DNA from 3 places in the Streptomyces sp. PL-25 genome. Region 3 is predicted to be linked to each of the others. Evidence: predicted binding sites of a transcription regulator. Region 3 holds the regulator's gene; each other region holds the start of a gene.
What was found. The regulator HrcA, encoded in region 3, represses chaperone genes, less so after heat shock. The targets are predictions, from matches to a motif close to TTNGCACTCNGNNNNNCNGAGTGCNAA.
Positions count from the first base shown of each region.

Region 1: groES (co-chaperone GroES) is a predicted target of HrcA. The motif match lies at 2,634-2,660, and genes of this name have one in related genera.
Region 2: groL (chaperonin GroEL) is a predicted target of HrcA. The motif match lies at 1,830-1,856, and genes of this name have one in related genera.

Region 1 is NZ_CP136997.1:2,943,438-2,950,568, reverse strand. Features, by position in the region: gene R4Z62_RS13000 (class I SAM-dependent methyltransferase) at 1-652, opposite strand, end outside; gene R4Z62_RS12995 (polysaccharide deacetylase family protein) at 743-1,684, shown strand; gene R4Z62_RS12990 (polysaccharide deacetylase family protein) at 1,681-2,514, shown strand; gene groES (co-chaperone GroES) at 2,807-3,115, shown strand; gene groL (chaperonin GroEL) at 3,233-4,858, shown strand; gene R4Z62_RS12975 (ATP-binding protein) at 4,976-5,242, opposite strand; gene R4Z62_RS12970 (reverse transcriptase/maturase family protein) at 5,382-7,131, opposite strand, start outside.
Region 2 is NZ_CP136997.1:4,153,285-4,160,415, reverse strand. Features, by position in the region: gene groL (chaperonin GroEL) at 45-1,667, opposite strand; gene R4Z62_RS18835 (cold-shock protein) at 2,044-2,247, opposite strand; gene R4Z62_RS18830 (MoaD/ThiS family protein) at 2,679-2,954, opposite strand; gene thrC (threonine synthase) at 2,951-4,237, opposite strand; SAM riboswitch class I at 4,255-4,416, opposite strand; gene R4Z62_RS18820 (glucosyl-3-phosphoglycerate synthase) at 4,613-5,557, shown strand; gene R4Z62_RS18815 (hypothetical protein) at 5,592-6,299, opposite strand; gene R4Z62_RS18810 (alpha,alpha-trehalose-phosphate synthase (UDP-forming)) at 6,475-7,131, shown strand, end outside.
Region 3 is NZ_CP136997.1:2,297,110-2,304,240, forward strand. Features, by position in the region: gene dnaJ (molecular chaperone DnaJ) at 1-835, opposite strand, end outside; gene hrcA (heat-inducible transcriptional repressor HrcA) at 836-1,852, opposite strand; gene R4Z62_RS10250 (MBL fold metallo-hydrolase) at 2,164-2,901, shown strand; gene R4Z62_RS10255 (DUF3097 domain-containing protein) at 2,934-3,737, shown strand; gene hemW (radical SAM family heme chaperone HemW) at 3,762-4,994, opposite strand; gene R4Z62_RS10265 (SpoIIE family protein phosphatase) at 5,794-7,131, opposite strand, start outside.

The DNA.
Region 1 (7,131 bases), 650 kb from region 3:
CGTGCGGGATGCCGGGCGCGACCTTCAGCGCGGCGCGCGGGGCCTTCAGCGCCGCCCCCACGGCCCAGGAGAGCGAGGGCGAGTAGCTCTCCGGGTCGAAGATCCGGCCCCGGCCGCCGCGCCGCGCGGGATCGACGAACACCGCGTCGTACGCGGACGTGTCGACCTCCGTCACATCCGCCTCGCGGACCTCGATCAGCCCGGCGAGCCCCAGCGCCTCGGCGTTCGCGCGGGCCACCGCCGCCGTCACCGGGTCCCGGTCCACGGCGAGGACCCGGATCCCGGCGCGGGCCAGGGCGATCGCGTCGCCGCCGATGCCGCAGCACAGGTCCGCGAGCGAGGTCACGCCCAGCTCCGCGAGCCGCGCCGCGCGGTGGGGGGCCACGCTCGCCCGGGTGGACTGCTCGACCCCGTTCGGGGTGAAGAACATCCGGTCCGCGTCGTCGGCGCCGAACTTCGCGGCCGCCCGCTGCCGCAGCCGGGCCTGTCCGAGCGCGGCCGACACCAGGGCGGCGGGGTGGTCGCGGCGCAGCCGGGTGGCGACGGCGAGTTCGTCGGCGGGCGCGGTGCCGCGCACCTCCTCCAGGAGGGCGCGGCCCTCGTCGGTGAGCAGCGCGGCGAAGGAGTCGGGCGGGGCGAGTGGGTCGGTCACCGGTTCATTGTCGGCCAGTCGGTGGACGGTGCGCGGCCGGCCGCGGTGTCGCCGCGGCTCAGGGGCGGCGGGCTGGGAGGATCCGGCGCCATGACCGTAGTAGTACAAAATGACAAAAAACGTCTCCTGGGTGCCCTGCGGCGCCGGGCGGCCCTGCACGCCGGACTCGGCGCCCTCGCCGTCGCCGCCCTCGTCTCCGGCTGCGCCGGACAGGACAGCACGGCGGTACGGCCCGCCCCCGGCCAGCAGCGCCTCCAGGCGCCCCCCGCCCGCGCCCTCGACTCCTACGCCTCCCGGCTCGCGACCTCCGCCGCGGCCCGCACCGCCGCCGCCAAGCGCTGGGGCCTGAGCCAGGCCCCGCTGCTGCCCCCGCCGCCCCCGGCCGTCAAGCCGAAGATCCACGCCCGCGCCGGCTTCGAGGTGGACCACCAGGAGGACTGGGACCTGCCCCCGGTCTTCACCACCGTCCCCACCAAGGACAAGGTCCTCTTCCTCACCATCGACGACGGCGCCGAGAAGGACCCCGCCTTCCTGCGCATGATGAGCGAGCTGAAGGTCCCCTACACGGCCTTCCTCAGCAACTACCTCGTCCAGGACGACTACGGCTACTTCCGCAAGGCGCAGGCGCAGGGCAACACCCTCAACAACCACACCCTGCACCACCCGTACCTGCCGGGCCTGTCCTACGACGAGCAGAAGCACGAGATCTGCGACATGCAGGACATCATGCAGAAGCAGTTCGGCAAGCGCCCCCGGATGCTCCGCCCGCCCTACGGCAACTACAACCAGGACACCCTGCGCGCCGCCAAGTCCTGCGGCATCCGCTACGCGCCGATCTGGAACGAGGAGGTCTACGTCGACCACTGGGAGTTCCGCGAGGACGACAAGCGGCTGCGCCCCGGCGACATCGTGCTCACCCACTTCCGCGGGCGCGACGAGTGGGACGGCACCATGGCCGACGACATGCGCCGCTTCCTGAACTACGCGACGGCCGAGGGGTACGCGGTGGCCCGGCTGGAGGACTACCTGTGAGACCGCGGCCCCGGCCGCGGCGCACGGCCGCGGGCCTGCTCGCGGCCGTGCTGCTGCTGGCCGGCTGCGCCTCGTCCGTCGACCCGATCCAGCGCCTGGGCCGCAAGGCCGCGCAGCGGGTCGCCTCGCCGGACGCGGCCTCCGACCGGCAGCCGTACCGCCGCTGGGGCCTCACGGCCCCGCTGCCCGCGCCGCCGCGCCCGCCCGCCCGGCCGACTCCCGCCACCGCCCGCCCCGCCGGGCCGCCGCCGGTGGTCGACCACGTCGGCACTCCCGACCGGGTCGTCTTCCTCACCTACGACGACGGCGCCGAGCGCGACGCGCGCTTCGTCGACATGGTCCGCGAACTGCGCCTGCCCGTCAGCATGTTCCTCACCGACAGCATCGCCGGACCCGGCTACGGCCACTTCGCGCGCCTGCGGTCGGCCGGTGCGGCACTGGAGAACCACACCCTGGAGCACCCCGCCCTGCGCGGTCTGCCCCGCACCGGCCAGCGCGCCGAGATCTGCGGCCAGCGGGACAAGCTGCACGCCCGCTTCGGCGTCCGCTCCCGGCTGTTCCGGCCGCCCTACGGCTCCTACGACGCCACCACCCGGCGCGCCGCCGCCGACTGCGGGGTGTCCGCGATCGTCCTGTGGCGCGCCTCGCTGACGGAGACCGGCCTCCGCTTCACCCACGGGCGGCACGCCCTGCGCCCCGGCGACATCCTGCTGGTCACCTCGGACGACGACGACCTCGACGGGCCGACCCTGCGCGAGCGCACCACCCGTCTGCTGCGCGAGATCCAGCGGGACCGGCTGACGGTGGCGAGGCTCCAGGACTACCTGTGACCACCCGCGGCGGCCTCCGACCACCTCTGACCGCCTCCGACCACCTTCGGCTGCCTGTGACCGCCGGTGGACGAATGCCCTTCGCGGGAGGCGTCCCGGACCGACGCGCCACGAGGCAATTGGCACTCCGCTTGACCGAGTGCTAATCGCGGTCATAGTCTCGGCTCTGGCACTCCCCACCGGAGAGTGCCAACAACGCGACGGGCAGGTCCGGCACCCGCGACGACGGATCGACCTGGTCGCCACCTCAGACAGTTAACCCCGTGAGATCTCCGAAGGGGGAGGTCGGATCGTGACGACCGCCAGCTCCAAGGTTGCCATCAAGCCGCTCGAGGACCGCATTGTGGTCCAGCCGCTCGACGCCGAGCAGACCACGGCCTCTGGCCTGGTCATCCCGGACACCGCGAAGGAGAAGCCCCAGGAGGGCGTCGTCCTCGCCGTGGGTCCGGGCCGCTTCGAGGACGGCAACCGTCTTCCGCTCGACGTCAAGGTCGGCGACGTCGTGCTCTACAGCAAGTACGGCGGCACCGAGGTGAAGTACAACAACGAGGAGTACCTCGTTCTCTCGGCTCGCGACGTCCTCGCGATCATCGAGAAGTAAGTCACCTCAGCACTCCTGCTGTGAACTGCGCCCCTGGCCCCCGCGATCGATGAGAAGCCGGGCGCCCGGGGCGCAGTGTGTTCTTCACCCAAGATTTCCGAGAGGGCTCCCGCTGCCATGGCGAAGATCCTGAAGTTCGACGAGGACGCCCGTCGCGCCCTTGAGCGCGGCGTCAACAAGCTTGCCGACACGGTGAAGGTGACGATCGGCCCCAAGGGCCGCAACGTCGTCATCGACAAGAAGTTCGGCGCCCCGACCATCACCAACGACGGCGTCACCATCGCCCGCGAGGTCGAGATCGAGGACCCGTACGAGAACCTCGGTGCCCAGCTGGTGAAGGAGGTGGCGACCAAGACCAACGACATCGCGGGTGACGGCACCACCACCGCCACCGTGCTCGCCCAGGCGCTCGTGCGCGAGGGCCTGAAGAACGTCGCGGCCGGTGCCTCCCCGGCGCTGCTGAAGAAGGGCATCGACGCCGCGGTCAAGGCCGTCTCGGACGACCTGCTCGCCTCGGCCCGCCCGATCGACGAGAAGTCCGACATCGCCGCCGTGGCCGCGCTGTCCGCCCAGGACCAGCAGGTCGGCGAGCTGATCGCCGAGGCGATGGACAAGGTCGGCAAGGACGGTGTCATCACCGTCGAGGAGTCCAACACCTTCGGTCTGGAGCTGGACTTCACCGAGGGCATGGCCTTCGACAAGGGCTACCTGTCCCCGTACTTCGTCACCGACCAGGAGCGTATGGAGGCCGTCCTCGACGACCCGTACATCCTGATCAACCAGGGCAAGATCTCCTCCATCGCGGACCTGCTCCCGCTGCTGGAGAAGATCATCCAGGCGAATGCCTCCAAGCCCCTGCTGATCATCGCCGAGGACGTCGAGGGCGAGGCCCTGTCGACCCTGGTGGTCAACAAGATCCGCGGCACCTTCAACGCCGTCGCGGTGAAGGCCCCCGGCTTCGGTGACCGCCGCAAGGCGATGCTCCAGGACATGGCCGTCCTCACCGGCGCCACCGTCATCTCCGAGGAGGTCGGCCTCAAGCTCGACCAGGTCGGTCTCGACGTGCTCGGCTCCGCCCGCCGCATCACCGTCACCAAGGACGACACCACCATCGTCGACGGTGCCGGCAAGAAGGACGAGGTCGAGGGCCGCATCGCGCAGATCAAGGCCGAGATCGAGTCCACCGACTCCGACTGGGACCGCGAGAAGCTCCAGGAGCGCCTCGCGAAGCTGGCCGGCGGCGTGTGCGTGATCAAGGTCGGCGCCGCCACCGAGGTGGAGCTGAAGGAGAAGAAGCACCGTCTGGAGGACGCCATCTCCGCGACCCGCGCCGCGGTCGAGGAGGGCATCGTCTCCGGTGGTGGCTCCGCCCTGGTGCACGCCGTGAAGGTCCTGGAGGGCAACCTCGACAAGACCGGCGACGAGGCCACCGGTGTCTCGGTCGTCCGCCGCGCCGCCGTCGAGCCGCTGCGCTGGATCGCGGAGAACGCCGGCCTGGAGGGCTACGTCATCGTCTCCAAGGTCGCCGAGCTGGAGAAGGGCAGCGGCTACAACGCCGCCACCGGTGAGTACGGCGACCTGGTCAAGGCCGGCGTCATCGACCCGGTCAAGGTCACCCGCTCCGCCCTGGAGAACGCCGCCTCCATCGCCTCCCTCCTGCTGACGACCGAGACCCTGGTCGTCGAGAAGAAGGAAGAGGAAGAGCCGGCCGCAGCGGGCCACGGCCACGGCCACTCCCACTGATCGCTCCGCTGGACCGACGGCGCCCAGTCCCCTGCGGGGGGCTGGGCGCCGTCGTCTCTGTGGCTTGCCGGATTGCCCCTGGTCCACGTGCGGGGACGGCTGCCGCTGAATCCGCGGTCACTGCCCCTCGACGGCTGGGGCGGCCACGACGGCCCACACGCCCTTGCCCGGCGCGCCGGGACGCGGGGCCACACCCCACTCCTTGGCGAGGGCCGCGACCAGGACCAGTCCCCGCCCGCCGTCCGCCTCAGCCGCCGGGTCCCCGTCCGTGCACGCCTCCCGCACGACGGGCAGCCGCTCGCCCCGGGTGTCGTCCACCTCGATCCTGACCCGGTCCTCGCCGTCCCGCCGGGACAGACGCAGCTCGGCGTCCCGGCCCTGCACCCGGCCGTGAGTGAGTACCGGTAGGCCACAGGCGAGGTGGCTGCCGCGGCAGCTCCTTTTCCTGTGGCCCCCGGCCCGAACCCGCCGTGCACCTTTCGGTGCAGCGGGCTCTCCAGCGATTACTGCATCCTGGGCCCGGTTATGCGTGGATGTTTTCATGGCAGGGCGGACAGACCACCAGGGTTCTGCGTCGCTTCTTGACCATTATCTGCATCCACGGAGGCTGCTCCTTCCGCGCCTGGAGCTCTGCAAGGTGGCGAACTTGGTGGACTTGCACGGCTGTTCGCTTGTTGCAGAGTTCGCACCGTCCTTTGCGGAGCCGGTCGATGAGCTGGCTTCCGCGCGGGCGGCTGCGGGGAGTGAATTGAGTAGGCGGAAGGTCGTCAATGACGGCTTTCCGCTGCCGGATCAGGGGAATACCACCGAACCGTGCGATCAGCGGTTTCCTGCCCTCACGTTTGATCCTGGCCTCAAAACATCTGCGTGGTCCGACGGGTGTCCGGATGGTTGTTTTGTACTTGTTGGCCATCGCGGTCACCCGTGACCGATGCCTGGCGGCCAGGGTCTTGAGCATGGAGGTCAGCATGACCCCCTTGAGCCGGTCGAGTTTCCAGACATCGCCGGCCAGCAGGTAGTACTGAACGATGCCCCGGTACTGCGCTCCGTAAATGCCGATGATGTCGAAGGGTGTGCAACTCGTCAGCGGGAGCAGGTGTGTGGGTTTGCCACGGTGGAGGAACGGGGCGCATTTGGCCTTGATCACACCTTTGGGTACGCGGAGTTGGATCTTCCCGTTGATGGAGCGGAGACCGCGATTGATGCGGCCGCCCCTGGAGACCTTTTCATCTGCGTGCTGGACGGTGATCTCGTAGCCGAGGAAGCGGGCCGCTTGGGTGCGGCCATGGGTGATCAGCGTTTTGCCCTGGTTGAGTTCCAGCTTGAGGTCGTCGCGGAGGAATGCGGCCAGGCGCTGTTTGATCGTCTCGGCTTCGGCCTTGGGTCCGATGAACCCGAGGAGATGATCGTCCGCGTAGCGGATGTAGCGTAGCCGCCGGTAGCCGGGATCATGCGGATCACCGACCGGATGGTGGCGCAACTCCTTTCGCCATTGGCGGACTTGAGCGGACTCGGTATTCTCCTTCCTGTAGGCGAGTCGCTTCCGGGCAGTGCCGATTGCGTTCTCCAGCTCCTTATAGGCCGGATTCTTGCGGCGAGCTGCTCCTCGGGTGAATTCCGGGATGAGAACTGTCTCGACGAATGTGTCCAACCGGTCCATGTAGATGTTGGACAGGAGTGGGGAGAGCACACCGCCTTGCGGGGAGCCCGACAGGGTGGCGTGCCATCTCCAGTCCTCCAGGTATCCCGCCTTCAGCATCTGTCGGATGAGGCGGAGGAACCGGTTATCGTGGATCTTCTCCGATAGAATGGCCAGCAGAATCTCATGATCCAGCGAGCCGAAGCAGTCGGAGATGTCTCCTTCGATGAACCAGGTTGTCCCGGTCCAGTTGTATGTCACTTCGGACAGTGCCGTGTGACAGCCCCGGCCGGGGCGGAAACCGTGAGAGCGGCTGGAGAAACGCGGCTCGTAATACGTTTCCAGAAGAAGGCGTATCACTTCACCGACGAGTTTGTCCGACCAGGACGGCAGGCCGAGCGGGCGCGTCTTTCCGTTGGATTTCGGAATGTGGACGCGCCGCACCGGGCGGAAGCGATAGCGCTCATGACGCATGGCTTCGATGATGTGTCCGATCTTGGCTTCGGACATGCCGTCAGCGGTTTCCCCGCAGACTCCGGGTGTCATCGCGCCGTGGTTGGCGTAGATGCGCCCGTAGGCCAGTAGATACAGGCTTGGATTGAACAACTGTCGATACAGTTCATCACACGGCAGG
Region 2 (7,131 bases), 1.9 Mb from region 3:
AGGGGGTGCCGCCCTCGGCAGGGACGGGCTGATCCGCGGGCGGATCAGAAGTCCATGTCACCGCCCGGCATGCCGCCCGGAGCGGCCGCGGCGGCCTTCTCCGGCTTGTCGGCGATGACGGCCTCGGTGGTGAGGAACAGCGCGGCGATCGACGCGGCGTTCTGGAGCGCGGAGCGCGTCACCTTCGCCGGGTCGATGATGCCCTCGCCGACCAGGTCGACGTACTCGCCGGTCGCGGCGTTCAGGCCGTGGCCCGGGGTCAGGTTGCGCACCTTCTCCACCACGACACCGCCCTCGAGGCCGGCGTTGACGGCGATCTGCTTCAGCGGGGCCTCAAGAGCCAGCTTGACGGCGGCGGCACCGGTGGCCTCGTCGCCCTCCAGCTCCAGCTTCTCGAACACCTGGGAGGCCTGGAGCAGGGCCACGCCACCACCGGCGACGATGCCCTCCTCGACGGCCGCCTTGGCGTTGCGCACGGCGTCCTCGATGCGGTGCTTGCGCTCCTTCAGCTCCACCTCGGTGGCGGCACCGGCCTTGATGACGGCCACGCCGCCCGCGAGCTTGGCCAGGCGCTCCTGGAGCTTCTCGCGGTCGTAGTCGGAGTCGCTGTTCTCGATCTCGGCGCGGATCTGGTTGACCCGGCCGCCGACCTGCTCGGAGGAGCCGGCGCCGTCGACGATGGTGGTCTCGTCCTTGGTGATGACCACCTTGCGGGCCTTGCCCAGCAGGTCGAGGGTGGCGTTCTCCAGCTTGAGGCCGACCTCCTCGGAGATGACCTCGCCGCCGGTCAGGATGGCGATGTCGCCGAGCATGGCCTTGCGGCGGTCGCCGAAGCCCGGGGCCTTGACGGCGACGGACTTGAAGGTGCCGCGGATCTTGTTGACGACCAGGGTCGACAGGGCCTCGCCCTCGACGTCCTCGGCGATGATCAGCAGCGGCTTGCCCGACTGCATGACCTTCTCCAGGAGCGGGAGCAGGTCCTTGACCGAGGAGATCTTGGAGTTGGCGATGAGGATGTACGGGTCCTCCAGCACCGCCTCCATGCGCTCCATGTCGGTCGCGAAGTAGGCGGAGATGTAGCCCTTGTCGAAGCGCATGCCCTCGGTGAGCTCGAGCTCGAGCCCGAAGGTCTGCGACTCCTCGACGGTGATGACGCCTTCCTTGCCGACCTTGTCCATGGCCTCGGCGATCAGCTCGCCGATCTGGGTGTCGGCGGCGGAGATGGAGGCGGTGGAGGCGATCTGCTCCTTGGTCTCGACCTCCTTGGCCTGGTCGAGCAGGGCGGCGGAGACGGCCTCGACGGCCTTCTCGATACCGCGCTTCAGGGCCATCGGGTTGGCACCGGCGGCCACGTTGCGCAGGCCCTCGCGGACCAGCGCCTGGGCCAGCACGGTCGCGGTGGTCGTACCGTCGCCGGCGACGTCGTCCGTCTTCTTGGCGACTTCCTTGACCAGCTCGGCGCCGATCTTCTCGTACGGGTCCTCGAGCTCGATCTCCTTGGCGATGGAGACACCATCGTTGGTGATCGTGGGGGCGCCCCACTTCTTCTCGAGGACGACGTTGCGACCCTTGGGGCCGAGCGTCACCTTGACGGCGTCCGCGAGCTGGTTCATGCCGCGCTCGAGGCCGCGCCGCGCCTCCTCGTCGAACGCGATGATCTTGGCCATGTGAAGTGGTCCCTCCAGGACTGGGGGTGATTCCTTCGGACCGCGCCCGCGCCCGCGACGGACGGCTCGCCGACCTCGTGGTTCCTTGCCCCACCCGGCCTGCGGGCCTCACCGACCCGGTCCTCGTTGTCACTCTCACCTTCAGAGTGCTAACGCCAATGATTAGCACTCGGCATGCCCGAGTGCAAGGTGCGCCCGCGTAGCGGGCTCGATGAGGGGCGGTGGTCGGGTGACGGGCGGGCGCAAGCGCCTCTGGTGGGGAGGCCGCCTCCGGCCGGGATCAGCCGGAGGCGAACAGAGGGGAGGGGGCGGGGCGCGGCGGGCAGGACGAAGGGCCCACACCCCGCAAGGTGTGGGCCCTTCGTGTGATGTACGTTCAGGCGGTGACGCGAACCATGTCGGCCTGCGGGCCCTTCTGACCCTGCGAGATCTCGAACTCGACCCGCTGGCCCTCTTCCAGCGTGCGGTAGCCGTCCATCTGGATCGCGCTGTAGTGGACGAAGACGTCCGCACCACCGTCGACCGCGATGAAGCCGTACCCCTTCTCCGCGTTGAACCACTTGACGGTGCCCTGAGCCATGCCTAACTCCCCTATTACTGGCCCTTGCACAGATCCGCACTTCGCGGATCCGGGTCAGACCTCACCCCCCGTGAATCGGGGGCGTGCGCCGGAACGCGTCGACCGCGGCTGAATGTATCTGTCCAACTGCCGTCTGCAACAGGTCAATCGGACGAGAAATCCGGGCGGGAGCGGTCCGGAATGTGACGAGAATTCGGCTGAACCCTGGGCAAGTCGGGCCCCATAAACACGGCAAATGCCGCAAAATACCCGCGGATTTTGGCTGTTTCTCATCGGCGGGCGGCAGAAATCAAGGGGCGCTCGACCGGGAGATCCGGGGCGCCTTCCCCAACTCTACCGCGCTCAATCACATGGAATTGCCCCCTCCGCTTCTCCCGCGGAGGGGGCAATTCACCGGATACTCCGATCACCGTCATTACCGACGGTAATGATCAGCCGCCGGCGACCGCCGGGATGATCGAGACACCGGCGCCGTCCGGGGTGGCCGTCTCCAGGCCCTGCTCGAAACGGACGTCGTCGTCGTTGACGTAGACGTTGACGAAGCGGCGCAGCTTGCCCTGGTCGTCCAGGACGCGCGCGGCGATGCCCGTGTGGTTCTTCTCCAGGTCGGAGATGACCTCGGCGAGGGTGGCGCCGTCGGCGCTCACCTCGGCCCGCCCGCCGGTGTAGGTGCGCAGGATGGTGGGGATGCGAACGGTCACGCTCATGCGAGGCCAGCCTCTCGGAAGGAGTCCAGGGTGGGGCGGATGGTGGCGGTCAGACCGGTGCCGGCCACCGCGTCCAGGGTCTTGAGGCCGTCGCCGGTGTTGAGCACGACGGTGGTCTTCGACGGGTCGAGCAGACCGCTCTCGACAAGCTTCCTGGTGACGCCGACCGTCACCCCGCCCGCGGTCTCCGCGAAGATGCCCTCGGTGCGGGCCAGCAGCTTGATCGCGTCGACGACCTGCTCGTCCGTCACGTCCTCCACGGCGCCGCCGGTGCGGCGCGCGATGTCCAGGACGTAGGGGCCGTCGGCCGGGTTGCCGATGGCGAGGGACTTGGCGATGGTGTCCGGCTTCTGCGGGCGCACCACGTCGTGTCCGGCCTTGAAGGCGGTGGAGACCGGCGAGCAGCCCTCGGCCTGGGCGCCGAAGATCTTGTACGGCTTGTCCTCGACCAGGCCGAGCGCGATCAGCTCGCGCAGGCCCTTGTCGACCTTGGTGAGCTGGGAGCCGGAGGCGATCGGGACGACGATCTGGTCGGGCAGCCGCCAGCCGAGCTGCTCGCAGACCTCGTACGCCAGCGTCTTGGAGCCCTCGGCGTAGTACGGCCGCAGATTGACGTTCACGAAGCCCCAGCCCTCGCCGGCCGGGTCGCCGATCAGCTCGGAGCAGAAGCGGTTCACATCGTCGTAGTTGCCCTCGATGCCGACGAGTTCGCCGCCGTAGATCGCGGCCATGACGACCTTGCCCTGCTCCAGGTCGTGCGGGATGAACACGCAGGAGCGCAGTCCGGCGCGGGCGGCGGCGGCGCCGACGGCACCGGCCAGGTTGCCGGTGGAGGAGCAGGACAGGGTGGTGAAGCCGAAGGCGCGGGCGGCCTCCAGCGCCTGGGCGACGACGCGGTCCTTGAAGGAGTGCGTCGGGTTGCCGGAGTCGTCCTTGACGAACAGCTTGCCGGTGTCGACGCCGAGTTCGGCGGCGAGGCGGTCGGCCTGGACGAGCTTGGTCCAGCCGGGGTTGATGTTCGGCTTGCCGGCCACGTCGGCGGGGACGGGCAGCAGCGGGGCGTAGCGCCAGATGTTCGCGGGGCCCGCTTCGATCCGCCGGCGCAGCTCCTCGGTGTCGTAGCCCGAGAAGTCGTAGGCGATCTCCAGCGGGCCGAAACACTCCTCGCAGGCGAAGACCGGGCCGAGCGGCACGCGGTGACCGCACTCGCGGCAGCTGAGCGCCGCGGCGGGACCGAGGTCGACGGTGGAGTCGGTGCTGGTGGCAACTGTCTGCACAGCCATGGAGGCGAGGCCCTTTCTCCTCATCTTCCCCACGACGCATCTCGCCGTGAGACGGAATTGGCACCTTCCCGAGCCGGGAGCCTCGCGGTGGCGACCGCGCGACGGCGATCGGTACGAGACCGGCTGGAGGGTTGCCGGGGCTTCATCGGGCCGTGTCCCTCTGCCCCTCTGGATGAGCGGTATTCGATTGTGGGGCGCGGCGACCCCGGCATGCGACGGTCGTCCGCGTTGTTCAAGACTGTAACCGACGGCCAGGACAGCGAGAGACCGTCGTCCGAACCGCGAGACAGATCACACGATGATGTGATCCGGTCCGTACCGCAGGCCGCAGCGAGCCGCGCAGGAGTGCCGCGCAGGAGTGAGGAGCCACCGACCGTGCTGGAAGAAGTCGAGCGCTGGCTGAGGACACGTTCCTGGTCCGTCGCCGACCGGCCGCTCCCCGGCGTCCTGGCCGCCAAACGCGCGAGCGGCGCCACGGTCAGCGTGGTGCTGCCCGCGCTGAACGAGGAGGAGACGGTCGGGGACATCGTCGCCGTGATCCGGCGCGAGCTGATGGCGCGGGTGCCGCTGGTCGACGAACTCGTCGTGGTCGACTCGGGCTCCACCGACCGCACCTCGCGGGTGGCCGCCGCGGCGGGCGCGCGGGTGGTGCACCGCGACACCATCCTGCCGCGCATCCCCGCCGTGCCCGGCAAGGGCGAGGTGCTGTGGCGCTCGCTGCTGGTGACCCGCGGGGACGTCGTCTGCTTCGTCGACGCCGATCTGCGCGAGTTCTCCGCCGACTTCGTCACCGGGATCGTCGGCCCGCTGCTGACCGACCCGGACGTCCAGCTGGTCAAGGCCATGTACGACCGGCCGCTGGGCACCGCCGCCGGGCAGGGCGGCCGGGTCACCGAGCTGATGGCCCGGCCGCTGCTGAACATGCACTGGCCGCAGCTGGCCGGTTTTGTGCAGCCGCTGGGCGGCGAGTACGCGGCCCGCCGCTCGCTGCTCGAACAGCTGCCGTTCCCGGTCGGCTACGGCGTCGAGCTGGGCATGCTCGTGGACGCGCTGCACCTGGTCGGTCTGGACGCGCTGGCCCAGGTCGACGTCGGTGAGCGCATCCACCGCCACCAGGACGGGCAGGCGCTCGGCCGGATGTCCGCCGCGATCTACCGCACCGCCCAGCTCCGGCTGGCCCGCGGCCATCTGGTGCGCCCCTCGCTCACGCAGTTCGAGCGCGGCGAGGACGGCTTCGAGCCGCGCACGTACTCCGTCGACACCGAGGAACGGCCGCCGATGAGTGAGATCGCGGAGTACGCGGCACGGCGGGTCGCCTGAGCGGCGGCCCGCCGCCGGGGCCGCCCCGGCCCCGTCAGCCGGCCACGCCGTCCGACCAGCGCCAGCGGCCCGCGCCGTCCTGCGCGCAGGTCAGGTACTCGCCGCCCTTGCCGTAGGTGCTCATGCCGTGGTGCCGGTTGGCGCAGAACTGGCCGTCGGCGTAGCAGTTGCCGGCCGGGCTGGTGAGGGCGCACGCCTTGCTGCCGCTGTTCCCGCCGCCGCTGCCGCCGGTCGTGCCACCGCTGCCTCCGCTCGTGCCTCCGCTGCCGTCGCCGGAGGCGGTCTTCGCGGGGGCCGGGGTGTGCAGCGGCCGGCCGGCGCAGTCGCGGCCGTCGCGCGCCACGGTGAACGTCACCGCGCCGCCGTCGGCGCGCTGCTCGCAGACCTTCTCGGTCGCGCCCCAGGAGGAGGCGCTCCGGCCGGTGCCCTGGAGGTGGACGGCGTAGCGCAGGCCGCCGGCCCGCGCCGCGGCGACGGCCGTGCCGACGCCGGAACCGGTGTAGTCGCGCAGGGTGGCGGCCGGGGTCGCGGTGGCGGACGCGGCGGGCCGCGTACTCGCCGGCTCCGTCGCCGGTTCCCCGGACGGCTCCGGGGCGGCGCTGGTGGCCGCCGCGGTGGCCGTGGCCGGTGCCGGGTGCGCCGCCGGCGTCCCGGAGTCGTCGTCGCAGCCGGCCAGCGCCAGCACACCGGCGGCGAGCAGCGCCGCGGTGCCGGCGATCCGGCGCACGCGCAGAAGTTGCATGGAACCCCACCCCTCACAGACCGTCCCGCGCACGGCACGGGACGGAGATCACTGACATGCACCGCACATCTTCGGGGTCTTCACACTTCTCTTACAAGTCGGCGGGCGGCGAAATCCGCACCGGCCCGCCGCTGCGCACGTTTGAGCGATCGGGGGCCGGGCTAGGTTGAGGACCATGGCTGCAACGCACGGTGCCGAGGTGCTGGTCGCGTCCAATCGCGGACCCGTTTCGTACGAGCTCGGCGAGGACGGTTCGCTGCGCGCGAGACGCGGCGGCGGCGGACTCGTCTCCGGTCTGTCCGCGATCGGCCCGGACGCGGGCGCGGTATGGGTGTGCGCCGCGCTCGGCGACGCCGACCGCGAGGCCGTACGGCGCTACGAGGACGGGCGCAGGCTGCCCGCCGAGGACACCGGCGGACAGCGGGTCCGGATGCTCGACATCGCCCCGGACGTCTTCTCCGACGCCTACAACGGCATCGCCAACTCGGTGCTGTGGTTCGTCCACCACATGCTCTACCAGACCCCGCTGGAGCCCGTCTTCGACGCGGAGTTCCGGCGGCAGTGGGCGTCGTACGAGGCGTACAACCGCGCCTTCGCCGAGGCGCTGGCGGAGGAGGCCGCCGAGGGCGCTGCCGTGGTGGTGCAGGACTACCACCTGACGCTGGTGCCGGGCATGCTGCGCGACTTCCGGCCGGATCTGCGCATCGGGCACTTCTCGCACACCCCGTGGGCGCCGGTGGACTACTTCCGGATGCTCCCCGACGACATCGCCCGCCAGGTGCTGCGCGGCATGCTGGGCGCGGACCGGCTGGGCTTCCTCACCCAGCGGTGG
Region 3 (7,131 bases):
GGGCCGCCGCCGTCATCGGCAGGGTGACCGTGCAGTGCAGGTCGTCGCCGCGCCGTTGGAAGGAGGAGTGCGGCAGCTCGTGGATCTCGACGTAGAGGTCGCCGGCGGGGCCGCCGCCGGGGCCGACCTCGCCCTCGCCCGCGAGCTGGATGCGGGTGCCGTTGTCCACGCCCGCCGGGATCTTCACCGTCAGGGTGCGGCGGGCGCGGATGCGGCCGTCGCCCGCGCACTCCGGGCACGGGGTGGGCACCACGGTGCCGAAACCCTGGCACTGCGGGCAGGGCCGCGAGGTCATGACCTGGCCCAGGAAGGACCGGGTGACCTGCGAGACCTCACCGCGGCCGCGGCACATGTCGCAGGTCTGGGCGGTGGTGCCCGGGGCCGCGCCCTCGCCGCTGCACGTGGTGCAGACGACGGCGGTGTCGACCTGGATGTCCTTCGTGGTGCCGAAGGCCGCCTCGTCCAGCTCGACCTCCAGCCGGATCATGGCGTCCTGGCCGCGGCGCGTGCGCGAGCGCGGTCCGCGCTGCGAGGCCGTGCCGAAGAACGCGTCCATGATGTCGGAGAAGTTGCCGAAGGAACCGGCGCCGAAGCCGCCCGCGCCGGCCCCGCCGGACTGCGAGAGGGGGTCCCCGCCGAGGTCGTAGACCTGCTTCTTCTGCGGGTCCGACAGCACCTCGTAGGCGGCGTTGATCTCCTTGAACCGCTCCTGGGTCTTCGGATCGGGGTTGACGTCCGGGTGCAGCTCGCGCGCGAGCCGGCGGAACGCCTTCTTGATCTCATCCTGCGACGCGTCGCGGCGCACGCCGAGAACGGCGTAGTAGTCCGTGGCCACTTACGACTCCGCCAGGATCTGTCCGACGTACCGTGCCACTGCGCGTACCGCTCCCATCGTTCCCGGGTAGTCCATGCGGGTCGGTCCGACCACGCCGAGCTTGGCCACTGCCTCGCCGCCCGAACCGTAACCGACCGACACGATGGACGTGGAGTTGAGTCCTTCGTGGGCGTTCTCGTGACCGATGCGCACGGTCATGCCCTGGTCCTGTGTCTCACCGAGCAGCTTCAGCAGGACGACCTGCTCCTCCAGCGCCTCCAGCACGGGCCGGATGGTGAGGGGGAAGTCGTGTCCGAAGCGGGTGAGGTTGGCGGTGCCGCCGATCATCAGCCGCTCCTCGTTCTCCTCGACGAGGGTCTCCAGGAGGGTGGACAGCACGGTGGCGACCGCGCCCCGGTCCTCCAGGTCGAACCCGTCGGGGAGGTCCTCGACCAGCTGCGGCACATCCGCGAAGCGGCGGCCCGCGACCCGGCTGTTCAGCCGCGCCCGCAGGTCCGCGAGGGACGTCTCGCCGAAGGGCGCCGGGCAGTCGATCATCCGCTGCTCGACCCGGCCGGTGTCCGTGATCAGCACGAGCATCACGCGCGCGGGTGCGAGCGCGAGCAGTTCCACGTGCCGCACGGTCGAACGGGTCAGCGACGGGTACTGCACCACGGCGACCTGCCGGGTCAGCTGCGCCAGCAGCCGCACCGTGCGGGCCACCACGTCGTCGAGGTCGACGGCGCCGTCGAGGAAGTTCTGGATGGCGCGCCGCTCGGGCGCGGTCATCGGCTTGACCCCGGCCAGCTTGTCGACGAAGAGGCGGTACCCCTTGTCGGTGGGGATCCGGCCCGCGCTGGTGTGCGGCTGGGCGATGAAGCCCTCGTCCTCCAGGGCCGCCATGTCGTTGCGGACCGTGGCCGGTGAGACGCCGAGGTTGTGCCGCTCGGTGAGGGCCTTGGAGCCCACCGGCTCCTCGGTGCCGACGTAGTCCTGGACGATGGCGCGCAGCACCTGAAGCCGTCGCTCGCTGAGCATCGCGCACACCTCCAGAGTCGTCCCTCGGCTTCCGCCTGGCACTCGGCGCATTCGAGTGCCAGCATTCCCCGGCCCAGTGTACGGCCGTGGGGTACGCCGGGGGCAAGACTGGTCCAGGTGACCGGTCCGGGGAAGGCCAGGGGCTTTCGTTCGGATCAGGCCGGATGAGGGAGCGGGGTCTGGTGCCGTGCCTCGCAAGGCGGAGGAGGGCGGCATGGCGGAGCCATGGCAACCGACGACAACGCCGCGAGGGACGGCACCAGGGCACGCGAGCCCGGCATGATCCGAACGAGAGGCCCTAGCGTTCCGGTATGACCGTGACTTGGGAAGAGCTCGGGTGGGAGCGGCTGGCGGACGGCGTGGGGCGGGTGCGGCTCCCGGGGTGGGACTGCACGGTCGGGCTGGTCGCCGGAGCCGGGGCGGCGCTGATGGTGGACGCGGGCTCCTCCCTCGCCGAGGGCGCGCGGCTGCGTGCGCGGGCGCGCGAGCTGACCGGCGGCGATGTGACACATCTCGCGCTGACACACCCCCACTTCGACCATGTGCTCGGGGCGGCGGCGTTCGACGGCGCCGAGATCCTCGCCGCCGAGGGGGCGCGCACGGTGCTCGGCGACGCGCGCGGGCGCGCGGAGCTGCGCGAGGACGCGGTGCGCCAGGGGCTCGACGCGGCGGCGGCCGAGGAGGCCGCGGCGGCCCTCCCGGTCCCCGGCCGCGAGGTTTGCGGGCGGCTGGCCCTGCCGCTGGGCGGCGGCCGGGAGGCGGTACTGGCAGAGCTGGGCGCCTCGCACAGCACGCACGACCTGGCGGTGCTGGTGCCGGTGCCGGGCGGACGGCCGGTGGTCTTCTGCGGCGACCTGGTCGAGGAGTCCGGCGAGCCGCAGGCGGGCCCGGACGCGGCGCCGTCCCGGTGGCCCGCCGCGCTGGACCGGCTCCTCGCGCTGGGCGGCGAGGACGCGCTCTACGTCCCCGGGCACGGTGCGGTGGTCGACGCCGCCTTCGTCCGGGCCCAGCGCGACGCGCTGGCCGACCGCTTCGGCGTGTCGCGCTGACCGCGGCCCCGGATCTCCCTATCGTCACTCGAATGCGCCAGTACTCCGCCGACCTCACCCCGCCCTGGAAGAAGCCGCGGGCCGTGCCCGAGGTGGCGGCCGAGCCGGGGCTCGTGGTGGAGGAGCCGGCGACCGGATTCTGCGGGGCGGTGATCCGCTGCGAGGCGGGCATGGTGACCCTGGAGGACCGCTTCGGCAAGCACCGCGTCTTCCCGCTCCAGCCCCGGGGCTTCCTGCTGGAGGGCCGCCCGGTGACGCTGGTGCGGCCCGCCTCGGGTCCGGTACGTCCCACCCGTACCGCCTCCGGTTCGGTCGCCGTCCCCGGCGCACGCGCGCGCGTGGCCCGCGCCGGGCGCATCTACGTGGAGGGGCGGCACGACGCCGAGCTGGTCGAGAAGGTGTGGGGCGACGACCTGCGCATCGAGGGCGTCGTCGTGGAGTACCTGGAGGGCGTGGACGACCTGCCCGCCATCGTCGAGGAGTTCGCGCCCGGCCCGGACGCCCGTCTCGGCGTCCTCGTCGACCATCTCGTCCCGGGCAGCAAGGAGTGGCGGATCGCCGAGGCGGTCACCAGTGAGCACGCGCTCGTCGTCGGGCATCCGTACATCGACGTCTGGGAGGCCGTGAAGCCGTCCTCGCTGGGCATCGAGGCGTGGCCCCGGATCCCGCGCGGCCAGGACTGGAAGACCGGGGTCTGCCGCGCCCTGGGCTGGCCGGACCACACGGGCGCGGCCTGGCAGCGGATCCTCGGGCGGGTGCGGTCGTACAGGGATCTGGAGCCGGAGCTGCTGGGGCGGGTCGAGCAACTGATCGATTTCGTGACGGAGCCGGCGTAGAGCCACCTGGCCGGCCCGGGTCGCTCAGTCGACCAGGTCCCGCACCACCGCGTCCGCCAGCAGCCGGCCGCGCAGGGTGAGCGCCGCGTGCCCGGCGTCGTACGGCTCCCGCTGGAGCAGGCCGTCCGACAGCGCCCGGCGGGAGGCCGCGAGGCCCGCCTCGCGCAGCAGGTCCAGCGGTACGCCCTCGCGCAGCCGCAGCTCCAGCAGGATCCGCTCCACCCGGCGGTCCTCCTCGGTGAGGAGTTCGCGCCCGGCGCCCGGGGAGCGCCCCTGGGCGAGGGCCGCCGCGTACGCGCCGGGGTGCTTGACGTTCCACCAGCGCACGCCGCCCACGTGGCTGTGCGCGCCGGGGCCCGCGCCCCACCAGTCCGCGCCGCGCCAGTACAGCTCGTTGTGCAGGCAGCGGGCGGCCCGGGAGGTCGCCCAGTTGGACACCTCGTACCACTCGAAGCCCGCGGCGGACAGCGTCTCCTCGGCGATCAGATAGCGGTCGGCGTGCACGTCGTCGTCGGTCATGGGGACCTCGCCGCGCCGGATCCGGCGGGCCAGCTGGGTGCCCTCCTCGACGATGAGCGCGTAGGCGGAGACATGGTCGGGGCCCGCGCCGAGGGCCGCGTCCAGGGAGGCACGCCAGTCGTCGTCGGACTCGCCGGGTGTGCCGTAGATCAAATCGAGGTTGACATGCTCGAAACCGGCGGCGCGGGCCTCGGCGACACACGCCTCGGGGCGGCCGGGCGTGTGGGTGCGGTCGAGGATCTTCAGCACATGCTGCCGGGCGCTCTGCATGCCGAAGGAGATCCGGTTGAAGCCGCCCTCCCGCAGGGCCGCCAGATACGCCGGGCCGACCGACTCGGGGTTGGCCTCCGTGGTGATCTCCGCGTCGGGCGCGAGACCGAACTCGTCCCGGATCGCGGCCAGCATCCGGACCAGGTCACCGGCGGCGAGCAGGGTGGGCGTACCGCCGCCGACGAAGACCGTGCGGACCGGGCGCGGGTCGTCGCCGAGGACCTTGCGGGCGAGCCGGACCTCGTCGACGAGGGTCTCGGCGTAGTTGTCGCGGGAGGCGAGGACACCGCCGGTGCCGCGCAGCTCGGTGGCGGTGTAGGTGTTGAAGTCGCAGTAGCCGCAGCGGGTGGCGCAGTACGGGACGTGCAGATAGAACCCGAGCGGCCGGCCTGCGGCGCCGGTGAGCGCGGAGACGGGCAGCGCGCCGTCGGCGGGGACGGGCTCGCCGTCGGGGAGTGCGGAAGGCATGCCTTCCATTGTCCGGCATCGGACCGGTGGACCGGACGCGACGGGAGTCGGCCGGGAGGCCGGGGAGCCGGGAGGCCGGGGAGCCGGGAGGCCGGAAGACCGGGAAGCGGGAGGCCGGGAGGCCGGGAGCGGCGGTCGGCCGGGGAGCCTGGGCAGGAACGGGGTTCCGTCGGCCGCCCGCGAGCGTGAGCGGCGGTCGGCCGGTGAGCCGGGCAGGAACGGCGACGCGTCGGAGGCCGGGGGTGTGTCCGGCTCGCGACCGGCGGGCCGGGGCATCGCTGGTGACGGCCTGCCGCCCGGAGCATGAGCGCTGTCCGCCTGCCGCCCGGAGCGTGATCGATGTCCCGCCTGCCGCCGGGGGCACGACCGGCGTCGGCTCGGGGTGGCGGGCCGATGCCGGCCATGCTCCGGGCGGTGGGCGGGCGCGGGCGAGGGGGCCCGGTCCACTGGTCGAACGCCGGCCGTGCTCCGGTCGGCAGGCCGGACGCCGGGTGCTTCCGGACGGAAGGCTCTGCGCTCGTCACGCTCCTGTCGTCGGGCGGGGCACCGGCCGCGCGCCCCGGGCGGCGACCGTACGCCGGTCACGGGCACGGCCCGGCCGTGCGTGGGCCGTCCGCTCTCCGGGCAGCGGGGCACGCACGGCGCTCACACGGCCGGACCGAGGCACCACCGGCACCCGGCGTCCCGCTCGCCGCCCGCGGCGCCGTCGGAGTCCTGCCCGCCCACCGGAGCACGGTCGGCGGGCAGGACCGACAGGCGCGGGGTGTGACCGGTGTTCCTCCGACCGCCTCGGGCCCCGTCACTGGGCCTGGAGCACCAGCAGGGCCAGGTCGTCCTCGGGAGGGGACTCGCCGAAGCCGTGCACGAGGTCTCGGATGCGGTCGGCGATCAGGTCGGCGTCCAGGCCCGCGCAGTCGGCGAGGGCGGCGGCGAGGCCGTCGCCGTCGTCGAGCTGGCGGGAGCCGGAGCGGCGCTCGGTCACCCCGTCGGTGACGCAGAGGAGGGAGTCTCCCGGGGCCAGCTCGAAGCTGTCGCACAGGTACGTCTCGTCCTCGATGACGCCGAGCAGGGTCTGCGGGTGCGCGACCGTGCGGACGTCGCCGCCCCGGGTGAGCAGCAGCGGCAGCGGGTGCCCGGCGCAGGCGAGGGTGCAGCGGACACCGCCCTCGAAGGGGGCCAGCTCGCCGTAGAGGAGGGACAGGAAGCGGGTCTGCGGCGCGTCGCCGGGGGCGACGGGGCCGGCCAGGGCGCGGGCGGCGGCGTCGGCGGCCTCGGTGGCGTCGTCAAGGAGGAGCTGGTTGAGGCGGTCCAGGACGTCGGGGACGCCGTAGCCCTCGCGGGCCAGCAGCCGCAGCCAGGGCCGGGCGAGCCCGATGACCACGGCGGCCTCCGGGCCCTTGCCCTGGACGTCGCCGACGGCGAAGCACCAGCGGCCGTCGCCCGCCGGGAAGAGGTCGTAGAAGTCGCCGCTCGGGCCGCCCTGGTCGCACGGCTCGTAGACGAGGGCGCTGCGCAGCCCGGGGATCTCGGCGACCGCGCCGGGCAGCAGTCCGCGCTGGAGGACGGCGCTGATGGTGGCCTGCCGGGCGTACTGGCGGGCCGCGCCGATGCCGAGCGCGACCCGGCGGCTGAGGTCCTCCACCAGGCCGGTGATCTCGTCGGGGAAGCGGGGCAGTCCGACCCGGCCGATGACGAGGGTGCCCAGCGGGCGGCCCCCGGCGACCAGCCGGTAGGCGAGCGCGGCGCCGTCCGCCTCGCGCGGGCCCAGGGCCGCCCCGGGCCACGGGTAGGGCACGGGACCGGAGCCCGGCGCGTCGTCCGCGGGCCGGGGCGGGTCTTTCTCCAGGGCCAGGCGCAGTTGCTCCAGGTGGTTCTCGCTGCCGTGCCAGACGCGGGCGAGGCGGCCGCCGGGCGCGCCGGTGCCGTCGCCCCACAGACCGCCGCGCGCCGTGGACTCGTCCTCCAGCCACACCGCGCACCAGTCGGCCAGGCGCGGCACGACGAGCTGGCCGGTGAGCGAGGCGACGAGGTCCTCGTCGAGCTGCCCGGCGAGCAGGTCGGACGCCTCGGCGAGGAAGGACAGGGCGCCGCGGCCCAGCCACTCGCGGTCGCGTTCGGCGCGCTGCGGTTCGGGCGC